4 regions of the Tsukamurella hominis genome follow, and region 4 is predicted to be linked to each of the others. Evidence: predicted binding sites of a transcription regulator. Region 4 holds the regulator's gene; each other region holds the start of a gene.

Region 1 (7,612 bases), on a different contig from region 4:
GAGGTCGTCGCCGATGGTGCGGATCGCGGCCAGCCCGAGCCGGACCTCCGCGCCCGCGTTCTCCAGGTCCGCCCACGGCAGGCTGCGGTTCACGCACGGCCCGTGCACCGTGACGCCGTGCCGCCGCGCGTCGGCGACGAGTGACTGCGGCGAGTAGAAGCCCATCGGCTGGGCCCGCAGCAGCGCGGCGCAGAAGGCCGCGGGATGGTAGAGCTTGAACCACGAGGAGTAGAAGACCAGCGACGCGAACGACTGCGAATGACTCTCGGGGAAGCCGAAGTTGGCGAATGCGGCGAGCTTCTCGAAGATCCGGTCGGCCACCTCTCCCTCGATGCCGTGCCGGTGCCGGGCCCCGTCGTAGAAGCGCTGCCGCAGCTGCTCCATCTTCTCGGTGGAGCGCTTGGAGCCCATAGCGCGGCGCAGCTGGTCGGCCTCCGACGGACTGAAGCCGGCGACGTCGGTGGCGAGCTGCATGAGCTGCTCCTGGAAGAGCGGCACTCCCAGCGTGCGTTCGAGCGCCTTCCACATCGACGGGTGCTCGACCGCCGGCTTCTCGAGCCCGTTGCGGCGCCGGATGTACGGGTGTACCGAGCCGCCCTGGATGGGGCCGGGCCGGATGAGGGCGACCTCCACCACGAGGTCGTAGAAGGTCCGTGGTTTCAGGCGCGGCAGCGTGGCCATCTGTGCGCGGGACTCCACCTGGAAGACGCCCACGGAGTCGGCGCGGCAGAGCATCTCGTAGACGTTCTCGTCGGTGAGGTCGAGCTGCGCGAAGTCCACATCGATGCCCTTGTGCTCGGCGAGGAGGTCCTTCGCGTAGTGCAGCGCGCTGAGCATGCCGAGGCCCAGCAGGTCGAACTTCACCAGGCCCGCGGCGGCGCAGTCGTCCTTGTCCCACTGCAGCACGCTGCGGTTCTCCATGCGGGCCCACTCGGTGGGGCAGACGTCGGCGATCGGCCGGTCGCAGATCACCATGCCGCCGGAGTGGATGCCCAGGTGCCGCGGCAGGTCCGCGATCTGCGTGGCGAGCTCGACCACCCGCTCCGGGATCCCCTCGGGTACCGGATCCTTCCGCCACCCCCAGCTGGAGATCTGCTTGCTCCAGGCGTCCTGCTGCCCCTGCGAGTAGCCGAGCGCGCGGGCGGTGTCGCGCACCGCGGACCGTCCGCGGTAGGTGATGACGTTCGCGACCTGCGCGGCGTACTCGCGGCCGTACTTCCGGTAGACGAACTGGATCGCCTCCTCGCGGCGGTCGGACTCGATGTCCACGTCGATGTCGGGCGGGCCGTCGCGCTCGGGGGCGAGGAAGCGCTCGAAGAGCAGCTGGTTGCGCACCGGGTCCACCGCGGTGATGCCGAGCGCGAAGCAGACGGCCGAGTTGGCGGCGCTGCCGCGGCCCTGGCACAGGATGTCGCTGTCCCGGCAGAAGGTCACGATGCTGTGCACGATGAGGAAGTAGCCGGGGAAGGTGAGCGTCTCGATCACGTTGAGCTCGTGCTCGATCTGCCGGTACGCCTGTGGATTCCGTTCCGGCGGGCCGTACCGCTCCAGCGCCCCGCGCCGGGTCAGCTCGCGCAGCCAGGTGGCCTCCGTGTGGCCCGACGGGACGTCGAAGGGCGGCAGGTTCGGCGCGATCAGCTTCAAGCTGAAGGCGCATTCGGCGCCGAGCTCGGCGGCGGCCGCGATGGCGCCGGGATGCTCGGGCAGCAGCAGCGCCATCTCATCACCCGAGCGCAGGTGCGCGCCGCCCGCGGCGGGGAGCCAGCCGTCCAGCTCGTCGAGGCTGCGGCGGGCGCGGATCGCCGCCAGCGTCGACGCCAGGTGGCGCTGGCCGGGCCGGGCGAAGTGCGCCCCCGTGGTGGCGACGGTACCCACTCCCATTCGCGCCGCGACGCCGGCGAGGAGGTGGTTGCGCTCGTCGTCCTCGGGGACGCCGTGGACGGTGAGCTCCATGCTCACCCGCCCCTCGCCGAACCGGTCGACGAGCTGTGCGAGGGCGGCGGCGGCACCGTCGGGCCCCCGGGCGGCGAGGCCGCGCCGGACCGTGCCCTTGCGGCACCCGGTGAGGATGTGCCAGTGGCCGCCGGACCACTCGGCCAGGCGGTCCGGGTGGAAGCGCAACAGCCCCTTCTCCCCCGCCTCCATGTGCGCCTCCGCCATGGCGCGGGAGAGGCGGCGGTACCCCTCCTGCCCGCGGGCGAGGACGAGCAGGTGCTCGCCCGACGGGTCCTCGGCGCCGGTGCGTTCGGTGTCGTGCTCCAGGGAGAGCTCCGCCCCGAAGACCGTGGGGACGCCGAGCTCCAGGGCGGCCTCGGCGAACCGGACCACCCCGTAGAAGCCGTTGTGGTCGGTGACCGCGAGGGCCTTCAGGCCGAGCGCGTGAGCCTGCTCGACCATCTCCTCCGGTTGCGCGGCACCGTCGAGGAAGCTGAACGCGGTGTGCGCGTGCAACTCCGCGTAGGGCACGCGGGAGACCCCGGGGCCGTCGCCGAGCGGAACGTAGGGCTCCCGCTTGCGGGACCAGGCCGGGGAGTCGCCACCGTCGCCCGGCGGCTCCTCCGCCCGGCGCACCGGGGCCCGGCCGGAGAGCACCCGCTCCATCTCCGACCAGCTCGGCCCGTTACTCCATCCCACTCTTCCACCATACGCTCACACATTCGATACTACTGTCACCATCGAACAGGCGCACTTGTCTACTACTTTTGTAGTTGACGCTTGGATCGTCGATTGCTAGCGTCTCCCCACGTGACCTCAGCCCGCCTGCGCGACCGCCAAAACACCGGTCGCGCAACATGTCTTGCCGCCACCCCCGCCTGCATCCTCGCCGTCGCAGCGGGAACGTTCGCCGCCGCACCCCAGGCCGTGGCCGCTCCGACCCCGATGAAGGACACTCAGATCTCGCGGACGACCAAGGACGGCTGGAAGGTCCGCATCCAGCTGCAGGGCGTCGAGGTCAACCCCGTCTCCAACCTGGCCGGCACGCCCACGAGTCGCGAGGCGTTCTTCAAGGCGACCGCCGTCGGGAGCGTCGACGGAGCCGGCTCGAGCCCGATCGAGGGCGCCTCGATGGCCCTCATCGTCCAGATCGGCTGCGCCGTCGACGTGGCCTCCGGGGTCGCCGTCGGCGGCGGCGTCTCCGCCACCGTGGGCCCCAGCGTCTCCGTCAGCCCGGCGCTGTCGATCGCCGGCGGCTCCCTCAACGTCGGCGCCGGCGTCGGCGCGGGGGTCGGGGCCGCGGCGAACGTCGCCACCGTGATCAAGCCCGGCGGCATCGCCACCTCGGTCGTGCGGAAGAAGACCATCGCGAAGAACCGCGCGGGCGTCTCCGTCGAGGGCGTCCACGTCAAGGTGGACGGCTGCGCCGGCAACGTCGGCGTCCGCATCGGAGCGGGGATCACGATGTCCTCCAGCGAGTTCGACAACGAGGTCTTCACCTACTCCGCCTCCCTGCCGATCTGACTCCAGATGGGAACGAACCCGATGCACACGCCATCAACGCGCCCCTCGCGTGCGCCCTGGTACGCGACGGCCGGCCTCGCAGTGCTCGCCCTGGGCACCTCCCTGCTGTTCCCCACGACATCCCCGCCCGCGTCCGCCGACCCGAGCGGGCTACCGGCCACGACGCGCGTGCCGTATCCGACGGACGGCAGCCTTCCGCCCTGGACCCTTCCGGGCGGCTACACCTGGTGCAGCGCCATGGGCGGCCCGGGCTACGAGCAGGCGGTCTACGTACAGCCCGGCTACGCCTGCCCGCCGACCGGGGTGCCGACGACCACGCCCACCACGTCCACGCCGCCGACCTCCCAGATCGGCGGCGGACAGGCCCCGAACCTGCCGCAGGCGCCCAACCCGCCCTTCGCGGGCGTCGGCGCCCCGAACGGCAAGTCATGGGACCACGGGGTCGACACCCTCGGCCCGCCGGCGAGCCGAGGCGCGGTCGTCGCAGAGGCGCCCAGCTAGTAGGAGCCCCTCAGCCCAGGCGCGTGAGAATCATCGTCAGCGCGGGCAGCGGATCGAAATCCGCCGTCGGCATGGCCAGCTGGCGGTTGACCAGCGCATCGGTGAGATCCATGACCAAGGTGGCCTCAGCGACGTCGAGGCCTGCTGCCGCGCCGATCGCCTCACCCATCAGTTCGACGGCGCGGCGGCCCCGCCGCAGCGGTTCCTGCAGGTCGGGCTCCACCGATGCCGCGGCGAACAGGTTGAGTCGTGCGACGCCCCGCACCCGCCCCGCACCGACCGACCAGCGCACGAATTCGGCGAGGCGCTCGGCCACCTCCTCCGGCGTGGCCTTCTCGACCCCGTCGAACGCCGCCCAGAAGGCGAGATCGTCCTCGACCATGCGGTCGACGACGCCGCGCACGAGCGTGGCACGCGAACGGAAGTAGTTGGACGCGGTTCCGGCGGGCACGCCGGCCGCCGCGTCGACGGCGCGGTGTGTCAGCCCCTTGAGGCCGAGAGTTCCGAGCACCTCGATCGCGGCGTCCAAGACCTCGTCGCGCCTACCCATGAGCGAGAACTTTACCCAACCCCGGGTTACTGATGTGATCGGCGCTACACGTCCGCGGCGGCGGCCGGCCGATCAGGCCTCGTCGGCGAGGCCCGGGGTGACCTTGGAGAGCGCGGCCCGCAGCGCAGCGACGTCGCGCGCCGTGAGGTGGTCGAAGACCAGCCTTCGCACCTCCTCGACGTGGCCGCGGGCGGCACCGTCGAGCGCGGAGAAGCCCTCGTCGGTGAGCTCGGCGTACGCCGAGCGCCCCTCCGCGCGCCGCACCAGCCAGCCCCGCTCGCTGAGCTTGCGGAGCACGTGCGAGAGCCGCGAGGGCGAGGAGTTGGCGGCCTCGGCGAGCGCCGACAAGCCGAGGGTGCGCTCCGGCGCCTGCGAGAGCTGCGCGAGCACCATGAACTCGTAGTGGGTGATGCCGGAGTCGGTCCGCAGCTGCGTGTCCAGCTTGGCCGGCAGCCGCATCGCCACGTGGATGAGGGGCAGCCACGCCGCCATCTCCTCGTCGGACAACCACCGGGTGCTTCCCGCGTCCACCATCACACACCCCCGAACATCACGTCGGGACTCGACTTTACCGCCTCCTCATTTCGGTGAACGACGCCTCACCGAGGTGGGTACATTGACCGGTATGAGCAGTCCGAGCACGACGACGGGACCGACCTCCGACGACGAGATCGCCGGCTACCTGGAGGCCCTCGGCATCCCCGGCCTCGCCGACATCCACGTGCACTTCCTGCCCGAGCCGATGCTGCTCAAGGTGTGGGACTTCTTCGACCGCGCGAGCTCCGAGTACGGCCGCGAGTGGCCCATCCGGTACCGGTTCGACGAGGACACGCGGCTGGAGCTGATCCGCGGCATGGGCGTGACGGCGATCCCCGCGCTCACCTACCCGCACAAGCCCGGGATGGCGGTGTGGCTCAACGACTGGTGCGCCGAGTTCGCGCGCCGCGTGCCCGACGGGATCCACTGCGCCACGCTCTACCCCGAGCCCGGCGTGGGCGAGTACGTCGCGCAGGCCGTCGCCGACGGTGCGCGGCTGTTCAAGATGCACGTCCAGGTGGGCGTCTTCGCCCCCGACGATCCGCTCCTCGATCCGGCCTGGGAGGTCCTGTCGGCCGCGAGGATCCCCGTGGTGATCCACGCCGGTTCCGGCCCCGTGGAGGGGCCGTACACCGGCCCCGACCGGGTCGCCGAGGTGCTGCGCCGGCACCCCGAACTGACGCTGGTCATCGCGCACCTGGGCATGCCCGAGTACGACCGGTTCGCCGATCTCGCCGAACGCTTCCCCCACGTGTACCTCGACACCACGATGGCCGCGACCGACTTCACCGAGCGCACCGCGCCGATGCCGCCCGGCTACGTCGACCGGCTGGGCGCGCTCGCCGACAAGGTGGTGCTGGGCAGCGACTTCCCCAACATCCCGTACGACTACGCGCACCAGCTCTTCGGACTCGCCCGGCTCGGCCTCGGCGACGAGTGGATGCGCAAGGTGCTGTGGCACAACGGCCGCGCCCTGCTGGAGCGCGCGGGCGCCTGAGCGCGGGCCGTACGATGGCCCTCATGCAGATCCGGCGCGCCGCGGTGGCGCTGTTCGTCGCGGGGACCCTCGCGGCGTGCGGCGGCGCACCGTCGGCGCCGCAGGCTCTCTCGCTCGAACGGTCCAAGACCGCGTTCGAGCAGGTGGGGATCGACGAGACGCGCGGCGACGTGACCGCGCTGGTCTCCACCGCCACCCGCCTCGGCGCGCGGCTCGCGGCCGGCGACCCCCGCGCCGGGAGCACCGCCGTCTCGCCCTGGTCCGTCCTGAGCCTGCTCGGGATGCTCCGGGCCGGCGCGCAGGGCGAGACCGCCGCGCAGCTCGACGGTGCCGGGCTCGGCGCCGCGAAGGACGTGCCGCGGGCGATGGCGGCGCTCACCGGCCAGACCGCGCAATGGGCGGGCGATCCCGGCACCGTGCCCGCGGATACGCCGCCCGCGACGCCGCTGTTCCAGTCGCAGGTCGCGCTCCTGACCGCGAAGCAGCCCGAGGACCGCCGGGTGCGGGCCGAATACCTGGACACGCTGTCGGCCTCCTACGACACCGGCGTCTACCCCGTCGATTTCGGCGCCGGCGTGGGCGAACCCCTGGGCGAGTGGGTGGCGGTGAACACCGGCAGCAGCTTCACCTCCGCGCCGCTGCGCACCGACGCCGGCACCCGGCTCGCCGCCGCGACCACGGCCTACCTCGCGGCCGCGTGGCGCTTCCCGTTCGACGCCGCCCGCACCCGGCCCGCGCCGTTCACCGCCGCCGACGGTGCGGTGCTCGACCCGCTCACCATGCGCGGCACGGTGCCCGCGCGCGTGGCCGCGGGCGAGGGCTTCACGGCGCTGCAGCTCGACTACGGCACCACGCTCGCGCTGCAGATCGTGCTGCCCGCGCCCGGGACTCCGCTCGCCGACGCGGCGAGCGAGGGCCGGTTCACCGCGGCCAGGATCGCGCTGGCGGGGGCACCGTCGGCCCCGCACGAGGTGAGCCTGCCGAAGTGGCGCACCACCACCTGGACCGGGCTCGCGGACCCGCTCCGGGACGCCGGCCTGACGGGGCTGTTCGCCGGCCCGGGCCTCGACGGCGTGGCCCCGGGAGCACCGTTCCTCGCCGACGCCCGCGCCGCCGCCGTGCTCACCGTGGGCGAGAAGGGCACCGCCGCCGGCACCGCGACGGCGGCGCCGGCCCCCGAGCCCACACCGGGCCCCGCGCCCTTCGTGGTGGACCGGGCCTTCGCATACTCGGTGGTCGACACGGCGACGGGGATGCCCCTGATGATGGGGACGGTCAACCGCCCGGGCGCATAGTCCTCACCCACCCACCTTGACATTGCAAATTCAAACTTCTTCCGGCGGTTATCTTTTCACCAAAGTCTCGACTTCACGTTAAGGTTGAGGCATGACCATGAAGCTGACCCGCCCGCTCCGCGCGGCGGCCCGCTCGGCGTGGGCCCTCACGGGCACCGCGCTGCTCGCCGTGCTGATCGCGCTCGTCGCGGGCGGCGCCACCTTCCTCATCGCCGCGGGGACCACTCCGCCCGCGCCGGCCCAGGAACGGGAGAACGCCGAGAACACGCGCGT
Region 2 (7,612 bases), on a different contig from region 4:
CCAGTTCGAGAACGCGACGATGCTCGCGGCGGCGGGGATCGCCGTGCCGATCCCGGAGGAGCTCTCGGGGACGACGCTCGGGGCGGCGTGCGACGCGGCGCTCGCGCTCACGGGCCGGGCGGGGGAGCTCGCGGCGGAGCTGTCCGAGCTGGGCGGACTCGACGCCGCGGTGGAGGTCGTGGAGTCCCGGCTCCCGGCGTGACCTCACCGTACGGGCGTTCTGCTGAAATGCGTTAGAATCTTCCTGCGTCGCAACACCGCGTGGGAGAGCCCAGCGGGCACCGTCGAGCACGGGCCCCGGGCGCCGAAGGAGCAACACCTCTCCGTCAATCTCTCAGGCACCAGGACCACGTGGGTTGGGCGCCTCTGGAGCCGCCGGCGACTGAGGGAGAGGGCACCCGGCCCGGAGGTCCCCAGTGTCCGACAGCACTCCCGCGAGCAACTTCCCCGCGCGCCACATCGGCCCCGACGCGAGCGATCTCGAGCAGATCCTGCGCGTCATCGGCGTCGACAGCCTCGACGACCTGGCCCGCGCCGCGGTCCCGTCGGCCATCCTGGATCCGGCGGCCGACAACGGCCTCGGCGCCCTGCCCGCCCCGATCGACGAGCACGACGCCCTCGCCGAGCTGCGCGCCCTCGCCGACCGCAACACCGTGGACCGCACCCTGATCGGCCTCGGCTACTACGACACGCTGACCCCGCCGGTCCTGTTGCGCAACATCATCGAGAACCCGGCCTGGTACACGGCCTACACGCCGTACCAGCCCGAGATCAGCCAGGGCCGCCTCGAGGCCCTGCTCAACTTCCAGACCATGGTCTCCGACCTCACCGGCATGGAGATCGCCAACAGTTCCATGCTCGACGAGGCGACCGCCGCCGCCGAGGCCATGACCCTGCTGCGCCGCGCCGGCAAGTCCAAGAGCCCGCGGCTGGTCGTCGATCGCGACGTCTTCCCGCAGACCCTCGCCGTGATCGAGACCCGCGCCGAGCCGCTGGGCATCGAGGTGCTGGTCCACGACGTGACCACCGGCCTGCCCGAGGGCGAGTTCTTCGGCGTCATCCTGCAGACCCCCGGAGCCTCGGGCCGGATCGCCGACGTGCAGTCCGTGATCGACGGTGCCCACGAGCGCGGCGCGCTCGTCGCCGTGGGCGCGGACCTCCTGGCGATGACCCTGCTGACGCCTCCCGGGGAGCAGGGCGCCGACGCCTGCTTCGGCACGACGCAGCGCTTCGGCGTGCCGCTCGGCTTCGGCGGCCCGCACGCCGGCTACCTCGCGGTGCACAGCAAGCACGCGCGGCAGATCCCCGGCAGGCTCGTGGGGGTCTCCGTCGACGCCGACGGCAACCTCGCCTACCGCCTCGCCCTGCAGACCCGTGAGCAGCACATCCGCCGCGAGAAGGCCACGTCGAACATCTGCACCGCCCAGGTGCTGCTGGCCGTGCTCGCCGCGATGTACGCCTCCTACCACGGCCCCGAGGGGCTCCGGGCCATCGCGCTGCGCGTCCACGCCCGCGCCTCGGCGCTGGCCGCCGCGCTCGGCGACGCCGTCGTGCACGCCGACTTCTTCGACACCGTGCTCGTGCAGGTCCCGGGCCGTGCGGACGATGTGCTCGCCGCCGCCAAGGCCGCCGGCTACAACCTGTGGCGCGTGGACGACGACCACGTCTCCGTCGCCTTCGACGAGACGTCGACCGAGGCCGATGTCGCCGCGGTCCTCGCCGCGTTCGATGCGAGCCCGGTTCAGGCGGCCCCGTCGGACATCGAGAACCGGACCTCCGAGTTCCTGACGCACCCGGCGTTCCACGCCTACCGCACCGAGACGGCGATGCTGCGCTACCTGCGCAAGCTCTCCGACAAGGACATCGCGCTGGACCGCTCGATGATCCCGCTGGGCTCGTGCACCATGAAGCTCAACGCGACCGCCGAGATGGAGTCCATCACCTGGCCGGAGTTCTCGCGGCTGCACCCGTTCGCGCCCGCCGCGGACACCGAGGGCATCCGCGCGCTGATCGCCCAGCTGGAGGAGTGGCTGGTCGCGATCACCGGCTACGACAGCGTCTCGCTGCAGCCGAACGCCGGCTCGCAGGGCGAGTACGCGGGCCTGCTCGCGATCCGCAACTACCACCTCTCGCGCGGCGACGCGCACCGCACCGTCTGCCTGATCCCGTCGTCGGCGCACGGCACGAACGCGGCGTCGGCCGTCATGGCGGGCCTGCGCGTCGTCGTGGTGGCCTCGCGCGAGTCCGGCGACGTGGACACCGCGGACCTCAAGGAGAAGATCGCCAAGCACGCCGACGAGCTCGCGGCGATCATGATCACCTACCCGTCCACGCACGGCGTGTACGAGCACGAGGTGCGCGAGATCTGCGGCGCGGTCCACGAGGCCGGCGGGCAGGTCTACGTCGACGGTGCCAACATGAACGCGCTGGTCGGGCTCGCGCGGCCCGGCAAGTTCGGCGGCGACGTCTCGCATCTGAACCTGCACAAGACCTTCTGCATCCCGCACGGCGGCGGCGGCCCCGGCGTCGGCCCGATCGGCGTCCGCAGCCACCTCGCGCCCTTCCTGCCCGGGCACCCGCTCGAGCCCTCGCTGGGTACGGGCCCGACGATCTCGGCCGCGCCCTTTGGCAGCGCCTCGATCCTCCCGATCACGTGGGCGTACATCCGGATGATGGGCGCCTCGGGGCTGCGCAACGCGACGCTGACCGCGATCGCCTCCGCGAACTACATCGCGGCGCGCCTGAACGACTCGTTCCCGGTGCTCTACACGGGCGAGAACGGCCGCGTGGCGCACGAGTGCATCCTCGACGTGCGCGGCATCTCGAAGGAGACCGGCGTCTCCATCGACGACGTCGCGAAGCGCCTGGCCGACTACGGTTTCCATGCGCCGACGATGAGCTTCCCCGTCGCGGGCACGCTGATGGTGGAGCCCACGGAGAGCGAGTCGCTCGGCGAGATCGACGAGTTCTGCGACGCGATGATCGCCATCCGCGCGGAGATCGCCCGCGTGGCGTCGGGGGAGTGGCCGGTGGACGACAATCCGCTGCGCGGCGCCCCGCACACCGCGGAGTGCCTTGTCACCGAGTGGGATCACCCCTACTCGCGTGAGACCGCTGTCTACCCGCAGGGCCTGCCGTCGGGCGGCGCGCGCGCGAAGGTGTGGCCGTCGGTCCGTCGCATCGACGGGGTCTACGGCGACCGCAATCTCGTGTGCTCCTGCCCGCCGATCGAGGCGTTCGCCGAGTAGGTACCCGCCGGCACCGGCGCGTCCGGAAGCGGGCCTGTCGATCCGCGAGGCCCGGAACCCGGGTCACGACCGCCGGCGCGTGGCGGAGGCCAGCTCGGTCGATTCGAGCGCCGCGATCAGCGTCCGCGCGTCGTGCGGACCGCGGTGCCGGACCCCGTTGAGGAAGAAGGTCGGGGTGCCGCGGGCACCGCTGTCGTGCGCACTGCGCAGATGTCGCCGGATCAGCTCGGCGACTTCGGGGTCGGCGACGGCGGCGTCGTACTGGTCCAGGTCCAGCCCGATCTCCTCGGCGTACCGTCGGAGGTCCTCGGGTTCCTGATGGTCCTGGTGGGTGAACAGCATGTCGTGCATGTGCCAGAAGGCGCCCTGCTGGGCGGCCGCCTCGGCCGCGATCGCCGCGCGGAAGGCGTGCGGGTGCACGTCCTCGAGGGGCAGGTGGCGCACCACGTACCGGATGTCGTCGCCGAAGTGCTCCTGAAGGTCCCGGCCCATACCGGTGGCCCGGGCGCAGAACGGGCACTCGAAGTCGAGGTATTCGACCACGGTGTACGGGGCGTCGGGCTCGCCGATCGCGTGGTCGCTGCCGTGTACCGCGGGGTCCAGCGTGACCGGCAGGTCGGCCGACGTCTCGCCCCACCGCACCCGCGCGAGACGGAACACCGCCCAGCCCAGGAGCAGGGAGAGCACCATCGCGATGAGGACTCCGGCTGTCGCCGCCTGGGCCTGCCGTTCGTCGTCGAAGGCGAGCGAGATGATCAGCAGGGCCATCGTGAAGCCGATCCCGGACAGTGCCGCGCCGCCGAGGACGCTGCCCCGACCGACACCGTCGGGCAGCTTCCCGAGCCCGAAGCGCACGGAGAGCCACGTGCCCGCCGAGATCCCGACGAACTTGCCCAGAACCAGGCCCGCGACCACGGCCCACGTGATCGGCGAACGCAGCGCGTCGCCGAGGCCGTCGCCGCGGAGGTCGATGCCCGCGTTGGCGAGGGCGAAGATCGGGACCACGACCAGTGACACCACGCCGCGCAGCGACTCGTGCATCCGCTCGTTGACGGAGATGGATCGACGCACGCCGCTCGTCACGATCCGCGCCGCGCCGGCGGCGGGCGCCTGCCAGTAGTCGCGGAAGAGGTGCTTGGCCGCGACGACGTCCGCGCGGTCCGGGTTCGCCGACGGGATCATCAGCCCGGCGGCCATCCCGATGAGGGAGGGGTGCACGCCGGACTTGATCGTCGCCGCCCAGATGAGCACGATCAGCAGGACGTACGGGCCGCTGCGCCACTGCCCGCTCCGCCCGACGAGCCACAGGAGCACGAGGCCCGCGAGCGCGATGCCCAGGGCGGTGAAGTTCAGGTCCTCGGTGTAGACGGTGCCGATGATCGCGACGGCGAGGAAGTCGTCGACGACGGTGAGTGTCAGCAGGAAGACCCGCAGCTGGCTGGACATCCGCGGGCCGAGGATCGCGAGCATGCCGAGGAGGAAGGCCGTGTCGGTGCCCACGACGACGCCCCATCCCGACGGTGCGGTGCCACCGGCGATCGCGAGGTAGATCAGGGCGGGGAGCGCGACGCCGGCGAGGCCCGCGACCAGCGGGACCATCGCCCTGCTGCGGTCCCGGAGCGAGCCGACGGCGAATTCCTGCCGAACCTCCAGGCCGATGAGGAAGAAGAACACGACCATCAGGCCGTCGTTGATCCAGTGATGCAGGTTCATGTCGAACCGCAGGCCGCCGATGTCCACGCTGATCGGCGTCTCCCAGAGGTGGAAGTAGGCGTCGGAGAGCGGCGAGTTCGCCCACAGGAGCGCGATCAGTGAGACGACGACCAGCAGCAGTGCGCTTCCGGACTCGGTGCGCAGCTTCTCGACCGCCGTGTCGGCCCACGCACTCAGCCGACGGTCGGGCACATCGGTGGTGGACATGTCGGACACCCTACGGCGGAACCGGTGTCACGGCCTGCCGGTCCCGCGACGCGAGCGTGCCCACCTCCTCAGGAGGTGGGCACGTGTCGTCGATCGGTGTCAGCCCTGGGGCGGAGTGCCGGGAGCGGCTTCGCCGGAGGGTGGAGTGGCCCCACCGGCGGGCGGGGTGGCGCCGCCGGCGGGCGGCGTTGCACCGCCGGCGGACGGGTTCGCGCCGCCGGTCACGTCCTTGACCTTGTTCACCGCCTGATCGATCTTGTCCTCGTGGCCGGCGAACTTGCCCTTCGCCGCACTACCCGCCTTGTCGATCACCTTGTTGACCTGGTCGGGGTTCTTGCCGAGCAGTTCCTTGATCTTGTCGAGAAGCGCCATGATGCAACCTTCCGATGGACTCGTTCGCTGACCGCCGTCGCTCCTGCTTCACCGCGACGGCCCGCGGCTGTGTTCCTCGTTCACCGTATCCGAGATCGGGGGTGCCGCCGAGGTCTCGATCGCTCCGATTCCAGACGACGGGGCCCATATGTGGCGAAACCGTGCTCGCGTGCTGGCGTACTCGGAGACGTCTGTGCGGCTTGGTGCCCGCCCGCGGCGGGCACCGGGGCGGCGCGCGCGGCGAGCTCGAGCGCCGGTATTGCCGACCGGACGTCCGTTCGAACGACGCTCGAACAAATATGGCGTGAACGTTCGAACGAGCGTAGAATCGAAGGATGACGATGCCGGCCGGGGTGAGCAACCTACCTGGGGGAATGATCCCCGCGGGGCTCATCGGCGCGGCTGGTCAGGAGCGTGCGGTCGCCGAGGTATTGTTCGAACAACGTCGATGCGAGAGCCTCGCGTACTGCCGGACGATGACGGCCGTGTACGCCCTGCATCGGGTGATGTACGCCGACGACGAGGCGGAGTACCTGGCCCGGCCGGGGGACTTCGCGGAGGCGCTGGAGGCCCGACGGAGACTCACCGCGGCAGGCGTGGCGTTGGAGGCGCAGGTCTCGACGCTGCTGCGGCTGGGGTCGACAGCCGCCCGGATCGCGATCGAGACGGCGATCGGCCTCGTCGAGCGGTTGCCCAAGGTGTTCGCGTTGATCGGGGAGAACGTGATCTCGCCCAAGGCGGGGGAGGCGGCGCTGCATCGGTCCCGGGCCCTCGACGGGGAGCAGGTGCGCCGGTTCGACGAACTCCTCGCCGACCGGCTGACGATGGACTACGAGGTGCTCTCACTCCCCGCGTTGCGGGAGGCTGCCGACCTGATCGTCGATCAGATCGATGCGGAGGCGGCCGAACGGCGGCGCCGCGCGGCGATCGAGGACCGGAGGGTGAGCTTCCGTCCCGAGCAGGACGGCATGGCCGCGGTGTTCGCCCTCATGCCGGCAGAGGATGTGCGCGAGGTGGAGGCGCGGGTCGACCACGTCGCGGGCACCGTGTGCGACGCCGATCCGCGGACGCCGGCGCAGCGTCGCGCTGACGGCTGGGTCCAGCTCACCCGGGGATACGGCACCCTCGGCTGCCATTGCGAGACGCCCGACTGTCGTTATCGCGAGGCGCGTTTCCACGGCGAGCCGGATGCGGATGGCGTGATCACCCGATTCGTGACGATGATCAACGTCGTCATCAACGAGCGTGACCTCCCTGCGCCGGACGGCGGTTCCGATCATGGGGCGGCGCTCGCTACCGATGCGCGGGGTGGTTTCGGGTATCTGGTCGGGCACGGACCGATCACCGGCGACCACGCGCGCGAACTCGCTGCTCGCGAGGACGCGAGGATCCGCCCCTTCGGACAGAGGCTCGACGAAACGGAGATCGCTGAACATCAGCCCTCGGGACGGACAGAGCGCGAGCAGACCTCTGTTCCCGCAGCGGACTTCGATGGTCCGCGCGGGAGGTTGGACTTCGCGGTCGTGTGGGCGGACATCGTCGTCCGGCTCGAAGGTCATGAGGGTCCGGGTCAGGGTGACGGGACGTGGTTCGGCGGAGGCCCGCCGCCCCCGGACGGGCCACCACCCGACGCTCCGCCGCCCGACGCTCCGCCGCCCGACGGGCCGCCGCCCGACGGGCCGCCGCCTGGTCCCGATGACGACCCCGGTCTCTGGCGCGCGCCTCCGAACATCGGTGTGGACACCGAGGTCGACGCGTGCGACGCGGGTGGTGCCGGTGCAGTGGTGTCCGCGCGCGGGAGCCACGGATATCGGCCGTCGGCGGACCTGCGGCGGTACCTACGACTGGTCTTCCCGCGGTGCGTGTTTCCCTACTGCACCCGTCCAGCGACGCGGGCGCAGCTCGACCATCGGCGCGAGTACGACCACCGCGACCCGGAACTCGGTGGCGCTACCTCGGTGGAGCAGCTGCAGCCGCTGTGCACCGCACACCATCAGCTCAAGACCGCGGGTGGGTGGATCGACGCGCGCCTGCCCGACGGCCGGATCCTGTGGACTTCGCCGGACGGACGT
Region 3 (7,612 bases), on a different contig from region 4:
CGCCGCCGCTCAGTGCGTACGGGTACCACTGCGCCCACAGCGTGGTGTTGTGCCGCCCGTCCGGCGCGATGGACGGGTCGAGGCCCGAGAAGGTCATCGCCAGCACCGCCGGCCGACGGGGTGCGTCGCCCGCCAGCATGTCGCCGCGGGCGCGCGCGAGGTGGCCGCGGTCGGCGGTCAGCAGGCCCAGCCCGGACTGATCGGCGAGCGGAACCCCGTCGAAGGCGGGTGGCGCCGTCGTGCCGAGCCGCAGCACCATCCCCACGCCGGGGCCGACCTGGATGGTGCGGCGCCAGCCCGCGATCCGTCCGGCGTCGTAGCCGCCGCGCTCAAGGAGGCCGAGGGTGGTCAGCACGTGGCAGCCCGCGAGCACGGTGCGGGCCCGGACGGTCCGCGCACCGTCGGGCCCGCCGACGGTGACCTCCCACTCCGGGCCCGCGCGGCGCAGGGCGGTGACGGGCGCGCCCAGTGCGACGGTGCCCCCGTCGGACGTCAGGCGGGAGAGGAGGGCCGCGGTGAGCGCGCCGCTGCCGCCGACCGCCCGGCCCGGCGGGAGGGTGTGCATGAGGGCGGCGAAGCCGATCATGGGCGCGGTGCCGGGCTCGTTCATCGCGGGGCCGGACTGGGCGCCGAACCAGGCGAGCGCGGCCTTGAGCCGCTCGTCGTCGAAGTACTCGTCGAGCAGCTGGTCGCCCGAGGCGAGGTAGGTGCGCGACATCTGCGTGAGGCTCGCGCGCCCCTTCGTGGGCCAGAACGCGCGGCCGAGCCGCGGGGCGCTGGGGGAGGAGCCGAACGCGGCCATCGTGGCCCGCGCGCGGGGCGTCCACTCCGCGACGAACCGGCGGTACGCCGCCGCCTCCCGGGCGCCGCAGGCCGCGGCGATGGACGCGGCGGTGGCGTCGAGGTCCTGACGGAAGACGATCGGCGGGGCCTGCGTTCCGGGCGGGGTGGGGGCGAAGGCCCACGGGTCGCAGTCCAGGTAGCGCAGCCCGTGCGCCGCGAGGTCGAGCTCCTCCGCGATGCCGGTGTGCCGGAACATCAGGTGCGCCGACGAACCGCGGTCCACGCGGTAGCCCGGGAACCGTTCGACGGTGCTGACCGCCCCGCCCGGCACTGTATCGGCCTCGAAGACGGCCACGGACCGGCCCTGTGCCGCGAGGTACGCGGCGCCGACCAGCGCGTTGTGGCCGGACCCGACGACCGCGACGTCGACCTCGCGCGCGCTCACCGTGCCGGCGGCGGGGTGAAGGGCAGGTCGTGCCCCAGGACGGCGAACGGCCTCGGGTCACCGGAGAAGCGGAAGTCGCGGAGCACGTCGTAGAAGCCCGTGCGGCGGTAGAGGCGCCAGGCGCGGTTCTGCTCGGCGGCCACCTCGGGGGTGGAGAGCAGGACCCGCGGCTCGGGGCGGTCGGCGAGGAGCGCGCCCAGCAGGGCCGAGCCGACGCCGTGCCCCTGCGCCGCCGGGTGCACGTGCAGCTCGGTGAGCTCGAAGTAGTCGGCGGCCACCGCCTCGATCTGCGGTTGCGGCAGCCCGCGCCGGCCCAGTCCCACGCGGAGCTGGCGGTTCCACCACTGATCGCCGGCGCCGCTGTAGCCGTAGGCGATGCCCACCAGATGGTCGACGATGCGGCTGTCCTCGGTGCGGAGCGCCTGGACCGCGCCGAACGCGGCGTAGCCGGGCCGGTTCAGGTGCTCGCGCCACATCGGCAGGCGGTGCGACTCCGTCCCGGCGGGGTAGTCCATCGCGGCGACGTAGATCTGCAGGGCGGCGGGCAGCCACAGGGTGGCGTCCTGCGGGGACAGGGCGTGGATCCGTGGTTGCTGCGTCGGCACTGCGGTCACGGCTTCCTCTCCCTTGACGTCACGCACACTCACGCTATATTAGAAGTGATCGAATGATTGTTCGATCACGGACCATCGGATTGGTGCACACGTTCTGGCGCCAGGGCTTCGTCGCCGATCCCGGTCCGCCGGGCGGGGCTGGCGCGGAACGAGGGAAGCGTTACGTGTCAGTCCCGTCCGGTACAACTCGCGGTAACAGGGTGAGAAGGCCCACGGAGCAGGAGGAAGGTCATGGTCGAATCGAAGGCACGGATCGGTCACGTCGGTTCCGGTCGTCGCATGGGCGAGTCGGGCGCGGCGCGCATCCTCGATCGCGCGGACCAGTTCCTCGCCCGGGCCGGCGGTTCGCCCGCCCCGGCCGATCAGTACCGCGACATCTACCACGCCGCGCTGCGCGGCGCGGCCGCCCTGCTGGCCGAGCGGGAGACGGGCGTCCGGCGTCCCACGCGCAACGCCTGGCTGCGGCTCGCCAAGGCGGCCCCCGGCTACGCGGAGTGGGTCGCGTACTTCACGTCGGTCTCCGGCGTGGTGGCGGCGCTCGAGACCACGGCCCGCTCGGTGAGCGCCGAGGAGGTCGCGGTTCTCCACGGTCGCGTGCAGACCTTCCTGAATTCCGTCGAAGCGGATCTGTGCCGGGCTGCATGATTTCTCACAGCGAACGCTCATTCTTCGACGGATGGTGGTCGTGGGGTCGCAAGCCTCGTATCATGAAGGGAGGAGTTGGACCCCATGAGTGCTGAAGGAGGGGAACGTGCCACTCTCCGAGCACGAGCAGCGGATGCTCGACCAGATCGAGAGCGCGCTGTACGCCGAGGATCCGAAGTTCGCGTCGAACGTACGAGGCGGGCGGTTCGGCGGCGCGTCGGGTAAGCGCCGCGTCATCGCCGCGATCGGCTTCGCGGTCGGATTGATGCTGCTCATCGCCGGGATGCTGCTGGGCAAGGTCGAGTACACCGTGATCGTCGGCCTCATCGGCTTCCTGCTGATGTTCGGTTCCGTGATCTACGCGCTCTGGTCCGGGCCGGCCGCCAAGGGCCCCCGCGGCACCGTCGAGGAGGACGGATCCGTCCGTGCGCGGTCGGGTCGCGGCCGAGCCGCCCGCGCCTCCGGCCAGTCGTTCGTCTCCCGCATGGAAGAGCGCTTCCGCCGCCGCTTCCCCTGAGTTTCCAGCGCTGAGAAGCCGCCGACCTGATGGTCGGCGGCTTTTTCGTTGCGCTGTGAGCGAAATCGGCGGCCGAACCGCCGCGACGCGCGGCGAGACTCGGCGTCGCCGTGGTGCCGCGAACCGGTTGCGTCGTGTGCATGCCGTCGTCGCCTCCGCTGCCGCTGCCGCTGTCGGCTCCTCGGCGAGGGCAGGGCGCTCCCGCGAGCGTTTCTGTCTCGTCATGCCGTTGCAACGCGATGACAGGGCGGAAACGTTCGCGGGAGCGGGCGGGTGCAATCCGACGGGGGAGAGCGGGTGTCGTGCGTCGCCGGGTCACGCCGCCCTCCAGCTGCACCGCCGGCCCTGTTGCTAAGCCCCCCGCTGTGAATGCGTGGCTCAGCTCGACGGAGGGCCGGATTCGGTCTCGCGTGCATCTGAGCCGTGGATTCGCCGGAACGGCCTGCGCCGGACCGTCCCGTTGCCCGTTCCCCACTTCTCCCCACCGGGATTCCCCACTTCTCCCCACGGCCGGCCATCTCGGCGTCCGCCATGTCTCATGAGTCCCAACTGTCGCGCAGAACGCGCGTGATCGGGCAGGTGTGACGAAGTCCGCCACGCCGGGGCGCGCCGCGTCCCCCACTTCACGCCACGACTATGACCTGCGTGGATTCTGAGAATCCGCCGCGAAACGCGGCGTGATGTGGTTGAAAGTGGTGAATGGTGGGGTAATGTGGGGCGCACTGGAGAAAGACGCGCTAGTCTGAAGTCTCGATCCAGTGACAACCCCTCGGGGTAGGCGGGAGGTGGCCGTGATGTTCACGGGTACCTACACGCCGAAGCTCGATGACAAGGGACGGCTCACCCTCCCCGCGAAGTACCGCGAGGAACTGGCGGGTGGGCTGACGATCACGAAAGGACAGGATCGAAGCCTCACGGTGTACCCGAAGGCGGAGTTCGAGCGCATCGCCGAGAAGGCGGATGCCATCGAATGGACCGACCCCGCGGGACGCGCCTTCTACCGCAACTTCTTCGCCAGCTCGGACGATCAGCGTCCCGACTCCCAGGGTCGGATCTCGCTCTCGGCCGATCACCGTCGCTACGCAGGCCTGACCAAGGAATGCGTCGTCGTCGGATCGCGGAGGTTCCTGGAGATCTGGGACGCGGAGGCGTGGGAGCACTACCAGGCGCAGCACGAAGACGACTACGCACAGCCGCAGTCCGAGTCGCTCAAGGCGATCTTCTGACAACCGCGCTCTCGCGCGGCCCGGTCGAGGTGGACCGAGGCCTGCGCCCGAACCGGCCCTGACGTACTTCCCCAACGCCAGGTACGGGTCGGGCGGGGACCCCGCTCCATCCGCCAGAAACCATCGAACGCCATCGTGTGCCCTGGAGGAGTCATGTCCGACGAGTTCTTCGGTCACGTGCCGGTCCTCGCGAACCGCGTGCGTGAGCTCCTCGCCCCGGCCCTGCAGCACGACGGCGCCGTCTACGTCGACGCGACCCTCGGCGCCGGCGGGCATTCCGAGCTCATCCTCGAATCCTTCCCGCACGCTCGCGTCGTCGGCCTCGACCGTGACGCCGACGCACACGCCATCGCCCGCGATCGGCTCGCCCGGTTCGGCGACCGCTTCATCCCCGTCCACACCCGCTACGACGGGATGGCGGACGCCCTCGATGAACTAGGGCTCTCGCGGTCCGCGGGCGGCCCCGGCGTCGACGCGATCCTGTTCGACCTCGGCGTCTCGTCCATGCAGCTGGACCGGGCCGAGCGGGGCTTCGCCTACGCCGTCGACGCGCCGCTGGACATGCGGATGAACGCGGAGGACCCGCTCACCGCGGCCGACGTGCTCAACACCTACTCCCACGGCGACCTCGCGCGAATCCTGCAGCGCTACGGCGACGAGCGGTTCGCGGGCAAGATCGCCTCCGCCGTGCTCAAGGAGCGCGAGAAGGAGCCCTTCACCACCAGCGGCCGCCTCGTCGAGCTGCTCTACGCCACGATCCCCGCGCCCGCGCGCCGCACCGGCGGACATCCCGCCAAGCGCACCTTCCAGGCGCTGCGGATCGAGGTGAACGCCGAGCTCGCCTCCCTGGAGGCCGCGGTGCCGCAGGGGCTCGACGCGCTGGCAGCGGGTGGCCGCATCGTCTTCCTCAGCTATCAGTCGCTCGAGGACCGCATCGTCAAGGCGGCGCTCGCCGAACGCACCCGGTCCACCACCCCGGCGGGGCTGCCCGTCGAGCTGCCCGGGACCGGCGCGACCTTCGAACTGCTCACCCGCGGCGCCGAGCGCGCCACCGACGACGAGATCGCCGAGAACCAGCGGGCGGCGCCCGTGCGCATGCGCGCGGCCCGCCGCCTCGACACCCCCACCGACCGGACCCGCAGCACGAGGAGCGCGCGATGACCGCACCGAACGTGACCCAGGCACCGTCGACTCCGGACACCCGGACCCGGCGAGCGCCCGCGCGCCGCGACGACCGCGATACCTCGCGCCCCCGGTCGAGCTCGGCGCAGCGGGCGCTGGACCGGCGGCAGAAGCGCCTGGAGCAGCAGCGGGCTGTCCTCGACGCGGGCGGCACGCTGCGGGAGACCCCGGCCGAGCGTGCCCTGCGCAGGCACCGCGACGGTGCCGCCTCAGCGGGCCTCCGCGCGCGCCTGCCCCGGCCCGCCGTCATGGTGCGCCGGGTGCCCTTCGTGCTGGCGTTGATCGCGCTCGTCTGCGCCGGGCTGGGCCTGACCCTGTGGCTCTCGACCGGCAGCGCCGAGAACTCCTACGACCTCCGTAAGCGCGAGGCCGTGAACACCTCCCTTGCCGAGAAGAAGGCGGCTCTGGAGCGCGACGTGAAGTCGGGCGAGAGCGCCCCCGGCCTCGCCGAGCGCGCCACCGCCCTCGGCATGGTCCCCGCGGGCACTGTCCCGGTCCTGGTGGGCAAGGAGGGCGGCAAGGTCGCCGTGGTCGGCAAGCCCGCCCCTGCCACCGGCGTCGCGAAGCCCGCGCTCAACCCGCCTGCGCAGCGGACCGGCGATCCGAGCGGCGCCACGTCCGACGGGTCCGGCACGCCGGTCGCCGGGAATCCCGGGCCCGCACCGGCGGGCGGGGAACAATTGGTGACCATGAACCCCGGCAGCCCGACCGTCGTGAACGCGCCGACGCCCGCACCGTCGGCGGCCGCCCAGACCCAGAACCCGACGCCCGGGCAGACTCCGGCTCAGACCCCCGCCCCGAGCCCGGCCGCGCAGGCGCCGGCCCAGGGGACGGCCCGGTGACCCGCGCCCAGCGCCCGCCGACGAAGACGCGGCCCACTGCGCGTGCCGGCGCGCAGCGCGGGGCCGCGGCCCCCAAGGCGGCGGGCCACCAGTCCGCCCGCGCCCGGGTCAAGGGCGGCCGCGCCCCAGAGGTCTCCACCGCCTTCACCGGCCGCGTCCGCATCGGCGGCTGGGTGATCGTCGCGGTCTTCACCGTCATCGCGGTGTGGCTGGGTGTCGTCCAGTTCGTGCAGGCCCCGGGCCTGTCCGCGAAGGCCGAGAGCCAGCGCCAGGTCAAGGAGGTGCTGCCGGCCGTCCGCGGCTCGATCACCGACCGCACGGGGCAGCCGATCGCCTTCACCATGGAGGCCAAATCGCTGACCCTGCAGCCCGTCGCGGTGCGCAAGCAGATCCAGGAGAAGTACGACAAGGACGTCGAGCTGGTCAAGGAGGGCGGCGACGCCGCGAAGGGCGTCACGCCCGTCGGCGTCGACGATCGGCTGCAGCAGATCGCCAAGAAGATCGTCTCCGTCCTCGGCGACGCGGTGAACGAGCAGAAGCTGCTCGAGCAGATGCGCGGCAACGACACCTTCGTCTACCTGGCCCGCGGCGTCGACCCGGCCAAGGCTTCGGCGATCACCGACGAGTACTCCGAGGTCGGCGCCGAGCGGCAGTCGATCCGCAACTACCCCGGCGGCTCGCTGGCCGCGAACATCGTGGGCACCACCGGTTTCGAGGGGCAGGGCCTGATCGGGCTCGAGTCCTCGCTGGACTCGATCCTCGCCGGCACGGACGGCTCGCGCACGTACGACCGCGGCTCCGACGGCGCCGTCATCCCGGGCAGCACCCGCGACATCCACCCCGCCGCCAACGGCGCCCGCGTCGTCCTCACGCTCGACAACGACGTGCAGTTCTTCGTCCAGCAGGCCGTCGCGCAGGCGAAGGCTAAGTCGGGCGCCAAGAGCGTGCAGGCCGTCGTGCTCGACTCCAAGACCGGCCAGGTGATGGCGATGGGCGTCGACAACACCTTCAACCCGTCGCACGGGATGAACAATCAACCGGACTCGGCGCGCACCGGCAACCTCGCGGTGACCACGCCCTTCGAGCCGGGCTCCGTGAACAAGCTGATCACCGCGGTGGCCGCGATCGACGGCGGCAAGACCAAGCCCGACGAGGTGCTGCAGGTCCCGGGGCAGATCCGGATGGCCGGCGTCACCGTCAAGGACGCGTGGGCGCACGGCACCGAGCCGTACACCACCACCGGCGTCTTCGGAAAGTCCTCCAACGTCGGCACCCTGATGCTCGCGCAGCGCGTCGGCGAGGACGCCTTCGCCGACTACGTCGACCGCTTCGGCCTCGGCCGCTCCACCGGCGTCGGC
Region 4 (7,612 bases):
CCGGCGATCGTCTACCCCGAGAACCTGCCCGTCAGCGCGCGGCGCGAAGAGATCGCGAAGGCCATCGCCGAGAACCAGGTCATCATCCTCGCGGGCGAGACCGGCTCCGGAAAGACCACGCAGCTGCCGAAGATCTGCCTCGATCTCGGCCGCGGCGTACGCGGCATGATCGGCCACACCCAGCCCCGCCGCCTCGCCGCGCGCAGCGTCGCCGAGCGCATCGCCGAGGAGACGAAGACGGAGCTGGGCGACGCCGTCGGCTACGCGGTGCGGTTCACCGACCGCGTCTCGCCGAAGACCTCGGTCAAGCTGATGACCGACGGCATCCTGCTGCGCGAACTCACGCGCGACCGCCTCCTGCGCGACTACGACACGATCATCATCGACGAGGCCCACGAGCGCAGCCTCAACATCGACTTCCTCCTCGGCTACCTCCGCCAGATCCTGCCCCGCCGGCCCGATCTCAAGGTGATCGTCACCTCCGCGACCATCGAGCCGGAGCGGTTCGCCGCCCACTTCGCGCGGCCCGACGGTACGCCCGCCCCCGTCATCGAGGTCAGCGGACGCACCTACCCGGTGGAGATCCGGTACCGGCCCCTGGACGAGATGACCGACGATTCCGAGCCGCTCGACCAGGTCACGGGCATCGTGCACGCCGTCGACGAGCTCTCCCGCGAGGCCCCGGGCGACGTACTGGTGTTCCTCTCCGGCGAGCGCGAGATCCGTGACGCCGCCGAGGCGCTGCAGGCGCACGTCCGTCCCGGGACGGAGATCCTGCCGCTCTACGCGCGCCTGTCCTCCGCCGAGCAGCACCGCGTCTTCGCCCCGCACACGGGCCGGCGGATCGTCCTGTCCACCAACGTCGCCGAGACCTCGCTGACGGTGCCCGGGATCAAGTACGTCGTGGACACGGGCACGGCGCGCATCTCCCGGTACTCGGTGCGCACCAAGGTGCAGCGGCTACCGATCGAGCCGGTCTCGCAGGCCTCGGCGCAGCAGCGCTCGGGCCGCTGCGGCCGCACCTCGGACGGCATCGCGATCCGGCTGTACTCGGAGGACGACTTCGACGCCCGGCCCGTGTACACCGATCCCGAGATCCTGCGGACCAACCTCGCCTCGGTCATCCTGTCGATGACCGCGCTGGAGCTGGGCGAGGTCTCCGCCTTCCCGTTCGTCCAGCCGCCGGACGAGCGGGCGGTTCGCGACGGCACGGCGCTGCTCGAGGAGCTGGGAGCGCTCGAGGACGCGCAGGAGGGGCACAAGCGCCTCTCCGCGGTCGGCCGTCAGCTCGCGGATCTGCCCGTCGACCCTCGGATGGCGCGGATGCTGGTCGCGGCCCGTGAGTTCGGGGTGCTGCCCGAGGTACTGGTCATCGTCGCCGGGATGTCCATCCAGGACGTGCGCGAGCGGCCCGCCGAGCACCGTCAGGCCGCGGACGCGCAGCACGCCCGCTTCGCCGACCCCACGTCGGACTTCCTCTCCTACCTGAACCTGTGGCGCCACCTGGGCGACCGGCGGGCCGAGCTGAGCTCGAGCGCCTTCCGGCGGGAGTGCCAGCGGGAGTTCCTGCATTACGTGCGGATCCGCGAGTGGCAGGACCTGCAGGGCCAGCTCCGGCAGATCTGCCGCGATCTCGGCTGGAAGCTGGACTCGCTGGGCCGGGAGCCGGCGCCGTCGCCCGACCTGATCCACCAGGCGATGCTGGCAGGGCTGCTCTCGCAGATCGGGCTGCGCGAGCCCGACGGCAGGGAGTTCCTGGGCGCGCGGAACGCGAAGTTCCTGGTCTTCCCCGGTTCTGCGTTGTCCAAGAAGCCCCCGCGGTTCGTGATGGCGGGCGAGCTCGTCGAGACCTCGCGACTGTTCGCGCGGACCGTCGCGAAGATCGAACCGGAGTGGGCGGAGAAGCTGGCCGGGCCGCTCGCGAAGCACCACTACTCCGAGCCGCACTGGTCCACGAAGCGGGAGGCGGTGCTCGCCAAGGAGCGCGTCACGCTGTTCGGCGTCCCGCTGGTGGCCGACCGCACGGTGAACTTCGGCCGCATCGACCCCGTCGCGGCACGGGAGCTCTTCCTGCGGCACGCGCTCGTCCAGGGCGAGTGGCGCACGCGGCACCCGTTCTTCGCGCGCAACCGGGCGCTGCTCGACGACGCGGAGTACCTGGAGGACAAGGCACGGCGTCGCGACATCGTCGTGGACGAGGACGGCCTCTTCGACTTCTACGACCGACGGGTGCCCGAGGGCATCGTCTCGGCGCGGCACTTCGACTCCTGGTGGAAGAAGGCCTCGCGGACCGACCCCGGCCTGCTGGACTTCACCGCCGACGACCTCCTCGCCGACGGTGCCGCCGACGTCACCGCGGAGGCGTACCCGACCTCGTGGTTGCAGGGCCGCATCGAGGTGCCGCTGAAGTACCGGTTCGAGCCGGGCGCCGCGGACGACGGGGTGACCGCCCGGATCCCCGTCAAGGACCTGGCGACGGTCCGCGCGGACGGCTTCGAATGGCTCGTCCCCGCGATGCGCGAGGAGCTGGCCGTAGCGCTGATCAAGTCGCTGCCGAAGCAGTTGCGCCGCGAGGTGGTGCCCGCACCCGACTTCGCCGCGGCCGCGCTCGCGCGCCTCACGCCCCGCGCCGAGCCGCTCACCGAGGGCCTCGCGCGCGAGCTGACGCAGTTGTCCGGCACCGTCATCCGGCCCGGCGACTTCTCCCCCGGCGCGATCCCGGATCACCTCCGGGTGACGTTCACGGTGATCGGCGACGACGGCCGCACCCTCGGTTCCGGCAAGGACCTCGACGCGCTCAAGCGGAAGCTCGGTGCCGCGGTCCAGGAGGACCTGTCGAGCCGCGCCGGCGCCTACGAGCGGGCCCCGGCGAAGCAGTGGACGGCGGAGACGCTCGGGGACGTGCCGCGGACGATCGACACCGAGGTCCGGGGCAGCCGGGTGACGGGTTTCGGCACGCTGTATCCCGCCGGCGACGCGGCGGGCGTGAAGGTGGTCGCAGCGGAGCCGGAGCAGACCGCGCTGATGGGGGCCGGGCTCGACGTACTCCTCGCGAACGCGCTGCCCGCCGCGCACAAGTCGGTGCTGCAGTCGGTCGGGCAGCGGGAACGACTGGCGCTGTCGCAGAGCCCGTACGCCACGCCGATGGACCTCGTGGCCGACTGCCGGCGTCGCGCCATCACGGATCTGCGCGCCCGCGCGGGTTCCGCGTGGACGCCCGACGAGTTCGCCTCGCTCACGGCGACGGTGCGGGCGGGCCTGGGCCAGGCGGTCCAGCAGAACTTCGCGGACGTCGCAGAAGCGGTGGCGACCGCCACCGAGGTCCGGGGCGCGATCGCGTCCGCCCCGCCGGCGCTGCGCGAGGCGGCGGAGGACATCGCCGAGCAACTCGACGCGCTCCTGTTCCCCGGCTTCGTCGCGGCGACCCCGGACGCGCACCTGCAGCACCTGCCCCGCTACACCGCGGGCGCCGCTGCGCGCTGGGCGGCGCTACCCGCGTCGATCGACCGGGACGACCGCGGAATGGCCACGCTCGACCGCGTGTACGGCACGCTCACGGCGAAGCTGGACACGCTGCCCGAGCACCGGCGCGATGCGGCGCTGGACCAGGTGCACTGGTTGATCGAGGAACTGCGGGTCAGCCTGTTCGCACAGTCGCTGGGCACCGCCGGGTCGGTCTCGGAGAAGAAAGTGCTGGCCGCGATCGCGTCTCTGACCTGAGCGCCGGTCGCTCGGGGGCGGGCTACGCCGCGTCGGTCGGGTCCGCGGCGGCGGCGCGGGCGCGAAGGTCGCGGATCGCGGCCTCGAAGTCCTCGATGGACGAGAAGCCCTGGTAGACCGACGCGAAGCGCAGGTAGGCGACCTCGTCCAGGTCACGGAGCGGGCCGAGGATGGCCAGGCCGACCTCGTTCGCGGGCACCTCGGCCACACCCATGGCCCGGATCGTCTCCTCGACCTGCTGGGCGAGCTTGTGCAGGTCGTCCTCGGCGACGTCGCGGCCCTGGCACGCCCGGCGCACGCCCTTGACGACCTTCTCGCGACTGAAGGGTTCGGTGACGCCGTTGCGCTTCACGACCGCCATGACCGCACTCTCGACGGTGGTGAAGCGGCGGCCGCACTCGTTGCAGGAGCGGCGCCGACGGATGCCCTGCCCGTCATCGAACACTCGTGAATCGACCACACGGGTGTCCTCGTTCTTGCAGAACGGGCAATACATGGGTCCACCTCCCGCGCGGCTGCGCTCGGACGTCCGGCGGGGCAGTTGCAGCACGGTGGCCCCTGCCACCGCCGTGCCCCGCGATCTCGTCTCCGAGAATACTCGGCACGGGAACGGCACCACATTGTCGAGGTGGGCGGAGCGCCCGCCGTGCCGGGAATCCACTATCGCCATACGGGTGGTCATCTGCGTCTCCTTCGATCGTGAGGTGGCGGGTTAGTACCGCGGGGTGACGAGGGTCTGTCCGGCGTGCACCCGGCCGCCCTCCAGGCCGTTGATCTCCGAGATCTCGGCGACGACGGCGGCCTGAGCCCGATCGGGCGCGATCTCGCGGGCGATCTGCTCGAGGCTCTGCCCGCTGCGCACGGTCACGATCGAGGTCAGCGCGGGCTGTGCGGCGCCGGCGGGGGCCGCCGGCTCCGCCTGCGGGGCGCCGCCGAACAACACCAGGAGCCCGGCGAAGACGCCCGCGGCGAACAGGACGCACGCCAGGACCGCGGGACCCGGAGTCCGGCGGGCGCAGCCGTCGGCACGCGAGTATCCGCGGGGGACGCGGCGAGCGGCGGATCGCACGCCCGGGCGTTCGACGGTGCGTCGCGCCGAGCCGCGGGCCCCCGTCACGCGGACCGCCGCCGGCTCCGTTCGAACAAGCGCCTCGACGACGTCGTTCGACGAGGTGATCGATACCGCCGACGCCTCCCGGGTGCGACTGCGCGCGAGCCGCGGCGAGACTCCGCGAGCCCGGGTCGCGCCGCGCCGGTCGGAAGCCGCCGAACCGTGCCGCACGAGCGCCTGCGCCTCGGCGGCAGCGTCCTGCGCTGCGGTGATGACGTCCCGATCGATGATCGCGGTCATGATCTCTCCTTGGTCGGTAGCGGGTTCTTCTCGCTCACCCACTGGTCTATCGGAGGGGACTGACAAGTTTTCAATCCAGCCCCACCAGTCACACCGAAGTGCGTGCAAGTGTTCGAGAGAACTTCTGTTCGATTTCTACCACACCCCTCCGGCGGACGGAAGACACGCGGACAAATTTCTCGAACAGGTGTTTGTCAGGCCGTTCGAGCTGGACTACAGTGGAGTCGGAACCGAACGGGCGTGAGGAGCGACACATGACAGATGAACGACAGGTCCAGCACCGGGACAAGCGCTTCCGCGACGCACAGGGCAACGTCTCCGAGGATCACCTCACCCGTCGCCAGAAGCAGGTCCTGGAGGTGATCCGCCGGTCTGTGCGGGACCGCGGCTACCCCCCGAGCATTCGCGAGATCGGTGACGAGGTGGGCCTCACGTCCACCTCATCCGTGGCGCATCAATTGCGCACGCTCGAGCGCCTGGGCTTCCTGCACCGCGACCCGAACCGCCCCCGCGCCGTGAACGTCCAGGGCGCCGAGGAGCGCACCGCACAGGTCATCCAGAAGGTGATGGAGGACGAGGACCGGATGCCGGAGCCCGCCTTCGTCCCGGTCCTGGGGCGGATCGCCGCGGGCGGCCCGATCCTGGCGGAGGAGGCGGTGGAGGAGATCTTCCCGCTTCCCCGTGAGCTCGTGGGCGAGGGCTCACTGTTCCTCCTCAAGGTGGTCGGCGAGTCGATGACGGACGCTGCCATCTGCGACGGGGACTGGGTCGTGGTGCGTCAGCAGTCCGTCGCCGAGAACGGCGACATCGTCGCGGCGATGCTCGACGGCGAGGCCACCGTCAAGACCTTCCGGCGGACCGGCCGCGACGTCTGGCTGATGCCGCACAACCCCGCGTTCGACCCGATCCACGGCAACGACGCGGTCATCCTCGGCAAGGTGGTCACCGTCATGCGTCGGATCTGACCGCACCCGCTCCGCGCCGCGCCGGCTCGTCGACCGCGAGGTCGGGGGCCGGCGCTCGTCGTCCGCCGCGGGAGGCGATCACGCACGCCGCACCGCCGAGCACCAGCCCGGCGAGCACGCCGGGGTGCACCGCCTCGCCCACCATGAGGAACGCGAACAGCGCCGACACCGCCGGGATCACCGCGAACAGCATCGCGGCGCCGCTCGCCCCCGCGATGCCGATCACACGCAGGTACAGGGTGGTCGCCGTCATCGAACTCAGCAACACCATCAGCACGAGCACGAGGGCGCCCCGCACGGGATCCGTGACGTCCGCGCCGAACAGCACGACGAGGGCGCCGGCCGGGACGGCCGCGACCACCATGCCGATCGCGTTCCCGGCCGTCGGGTCGACGTCGCGGCAGAACCGCTGCTGGTACACCCCTCCGACGGCGATACCCGCCAGTCCGATCAGAGTGAACCCGATCCCCGCGCCGGCGTGGGCCAGCATCGGCACCGTCGACCAGCACGCCGTGACGACCGCCGCGAGGCCCAGCAGAGCCGCCAGGGAACGGCTCGCCGTCAGTCGCTCCCGGAGCGCGACCCGCGCCACCACCGTCGTCACCGCCGGGTTCACGCCGATGATCAACGCCGCGACCCCGGCGGGCACGCCCGCCTGCAGCCCGAGGTAGCAGCCCAGGAACTGCGTGGCCTGCGCCAGGAGCCCCACCACGACGGCGTGCCCCAGATCCGCACCTTTCGGCACGCGCCGGCCGGTCGCGCGCACCAGTCCGAGCATCAGTACGCCGGAGATCGCGAACCGCAGGAACAGCAGCAGGAACGGGCTCATCGCGGCGACGCCGAGGGCGCCGAGCGGATACCCGAAGGCGTACAGCACGACGACGGAGAGCGCGAGAACGGGAGGAATTCGCATGCGTCGATCGTCGACCGCGCAGGTGCTCGCCGTCCAATAATGATTGACGATCACGATCGATCAGATCTATCGTTCATTCATGGCCGAGCCGATCCTCGACATCGTCCCGCTACGCAGTGTGGTCGCGATCGCCCGCTGCGGCGGGGTCCACCGCGCCGCCGAGACCCTCCACCTGACGCAGTCGACCGTCAGTGCCCACCTGCGCAGGCTCGAGAAGTCCACCGGCGACACCATCGTCGAGAAGGCGGGGCGCGGGATCCGGTTCACCGATCACGGCAACCGGCTGCTCGGGCACGCGCAGACGATCCTCGACGCGCACGACGCCGCGGTCCATGAGCTCGCCTCCCCCACGAGCCACACGCTGTCCGTCGCCGCCACCGAGCACGGTGCCGATCGCCTGATCCCCGAGCTCAGCCGCGGCTTCGGCGCCCTCCCCGGCGGGTGGGCCGCGCAGTTCCGGTTCGATCGCAGCGCCCAGATCGCCGGCGCCGTGGACCGTGGCCTGGCAGACGTGGCGGTCTTCCTCGCCGCCGGTGACCATCCGGACGCCATCGGCCCCATCGACCTGCACTGGTACGCCGCCCGGGAGTGGAAGCGCCCAGCCGACACGGTGCCCGTCCTCCTCTTCGACGACCCGTGCGTCCTGCGCGCACCCGCGGCGGA

Evidence for each region. The regulator LexA, encoded in region 4, represses DNA repair genes until DNA is damaged. The targets are predictions, from matches to a motif close to CGAACANNTGTTCG.
Region 1: the regulator LexA is predicted to act here: its motif matches at 2,647-2,660, upstream of ACM9LD_RS00295 (error-prone DNA polymerase).
Region 2: the regulator LexA is predicted to act here: its motif matches at 5,808-5,821, upstream of ACM9LD_RS18875 (HNH endonuclease signature motif containing protein).
Region 3: the regulator LexA is predicted to act here: its motif matches at 1,893-1,906, upstream of ACM9LD_RS03955 (SAV_6107 family HEPN domain-containing protein).

What each region holds. Positions count from the first base shown of each region.
Region 1 is NZ_CBCRZG010000001.1:53,534-61,145, reverse strand. Features, by position in the region: gene ACM9LD_RS00295 (error-prone DNA polymerase) at 1-2,634, opposite strand, end outside; gene ACM9LD_RS00290 (MspA family porin) at 2,746-3,459, shown strand; gene ACM9LD_RS00285 (hypothetical protein) at 3,481-3,960, shown strand; gene ACM9LD_RS00280 (TetR/AcrR family transcriptional regulator) at 3,971-4,510, opposite strand; gene ACM9LD_RS00275 (MarR family winged helix-turn-helix transcriptional regulator) at 4,583-5,044, opposite strand; gene ACM9LD_RS00270 (amidohydrolase family protein) at 5,136-6,044, shown strand; gene ACM9LD_RS00265 (serpin family protein) at 6,068-7,339, shown strand; gene ACM9LD_RS00260 (hypothetical protein) at 7,431-7,612, shown strand, end outside.
Region 2 is NZ_CBCRZG010000017.1:43,628-51,239, forward strand. Features, by position in the region: gene ACM9LD_RS18855 (macrolide family glycosyltransferase) at 1-202, shown strand, start outside; glycine riboswitch at 253-360, shown strand; gene gcvP (aminomethyl-transferring glycine dehydrogenase) at 417-3,248, shown strand; gene nhaA (Na+/H+ antiporter NhaA) at 3,312-5,168, opposite strand; gene ACM9LD_RS18870 (antitoxin) at 5,268-5,540, opposite strand; gene ACM9LD_RS18875 (HNH endonuclease signature motif containing protein) at 6,017-7,612, shown strand, end outside.
Region 3 is NZ_CBCRZG010000002.1:277,833-285,444, forward strand. Features, by position in the region: gene ACM9LD_RS03945 (phytoene desaturase family protein) at 1-1,228, opposite strand, end outside; gene ACM9LD_RS03950 (GNAT family N-acetyltransferase) at 1,225-1,842, opposite strand; gene ACM9LD_RS03955 (SAV_6107 family HEPN domain-containing protein) at 2,074-2,487, shown strand; gene ACM9LD_RS03960 (DUF3040 domain-containing protein) at 2,594-3,004, shown strand; gene mraZ (division/cell wall cluster transcriptional repressor MraZ) at 3,799-4,230, shown strand; gene rsmH (16S rRNA (cytosine(1402)-N(4))-methyltransferase RsmH) at 4,384-5,391, shown strand; gene ftsL (cell division protein FtsL) at 5,388-6,254, shown strand; gene ACM9LD_RS03980 (peptidoglycan D,D-transpeptidase FtsI family protein) at 6,251-7,612, shown strand, end outside.
Region 4 is NZ_CBCRZG010000005.1:290,659-298,270, forward strand. Features, by position in the region: gene hrpA (ATP-dependent RNA helicase HrpA) at 1-3,720, shown strand, start outside; gene nrdR (transcriptional regulator NrdR) at 3,743-4,216, opposite strand; gene ACM9LD_RS09860 (LysM peptidoglycan-binding domain-containing protein) at 4,433-5,071, opposite strand; gene lexA (transcriptional repressor LexA) at 5,326-6,036, shown strand; gene ACM9LD_RS09870 (DMT family transporter) at 6,020-6,949, opposite strand; gene ACM9LD_RS09875 (LysR family transcriptional regulator) at 7,029-7,612, shown strand, end outside.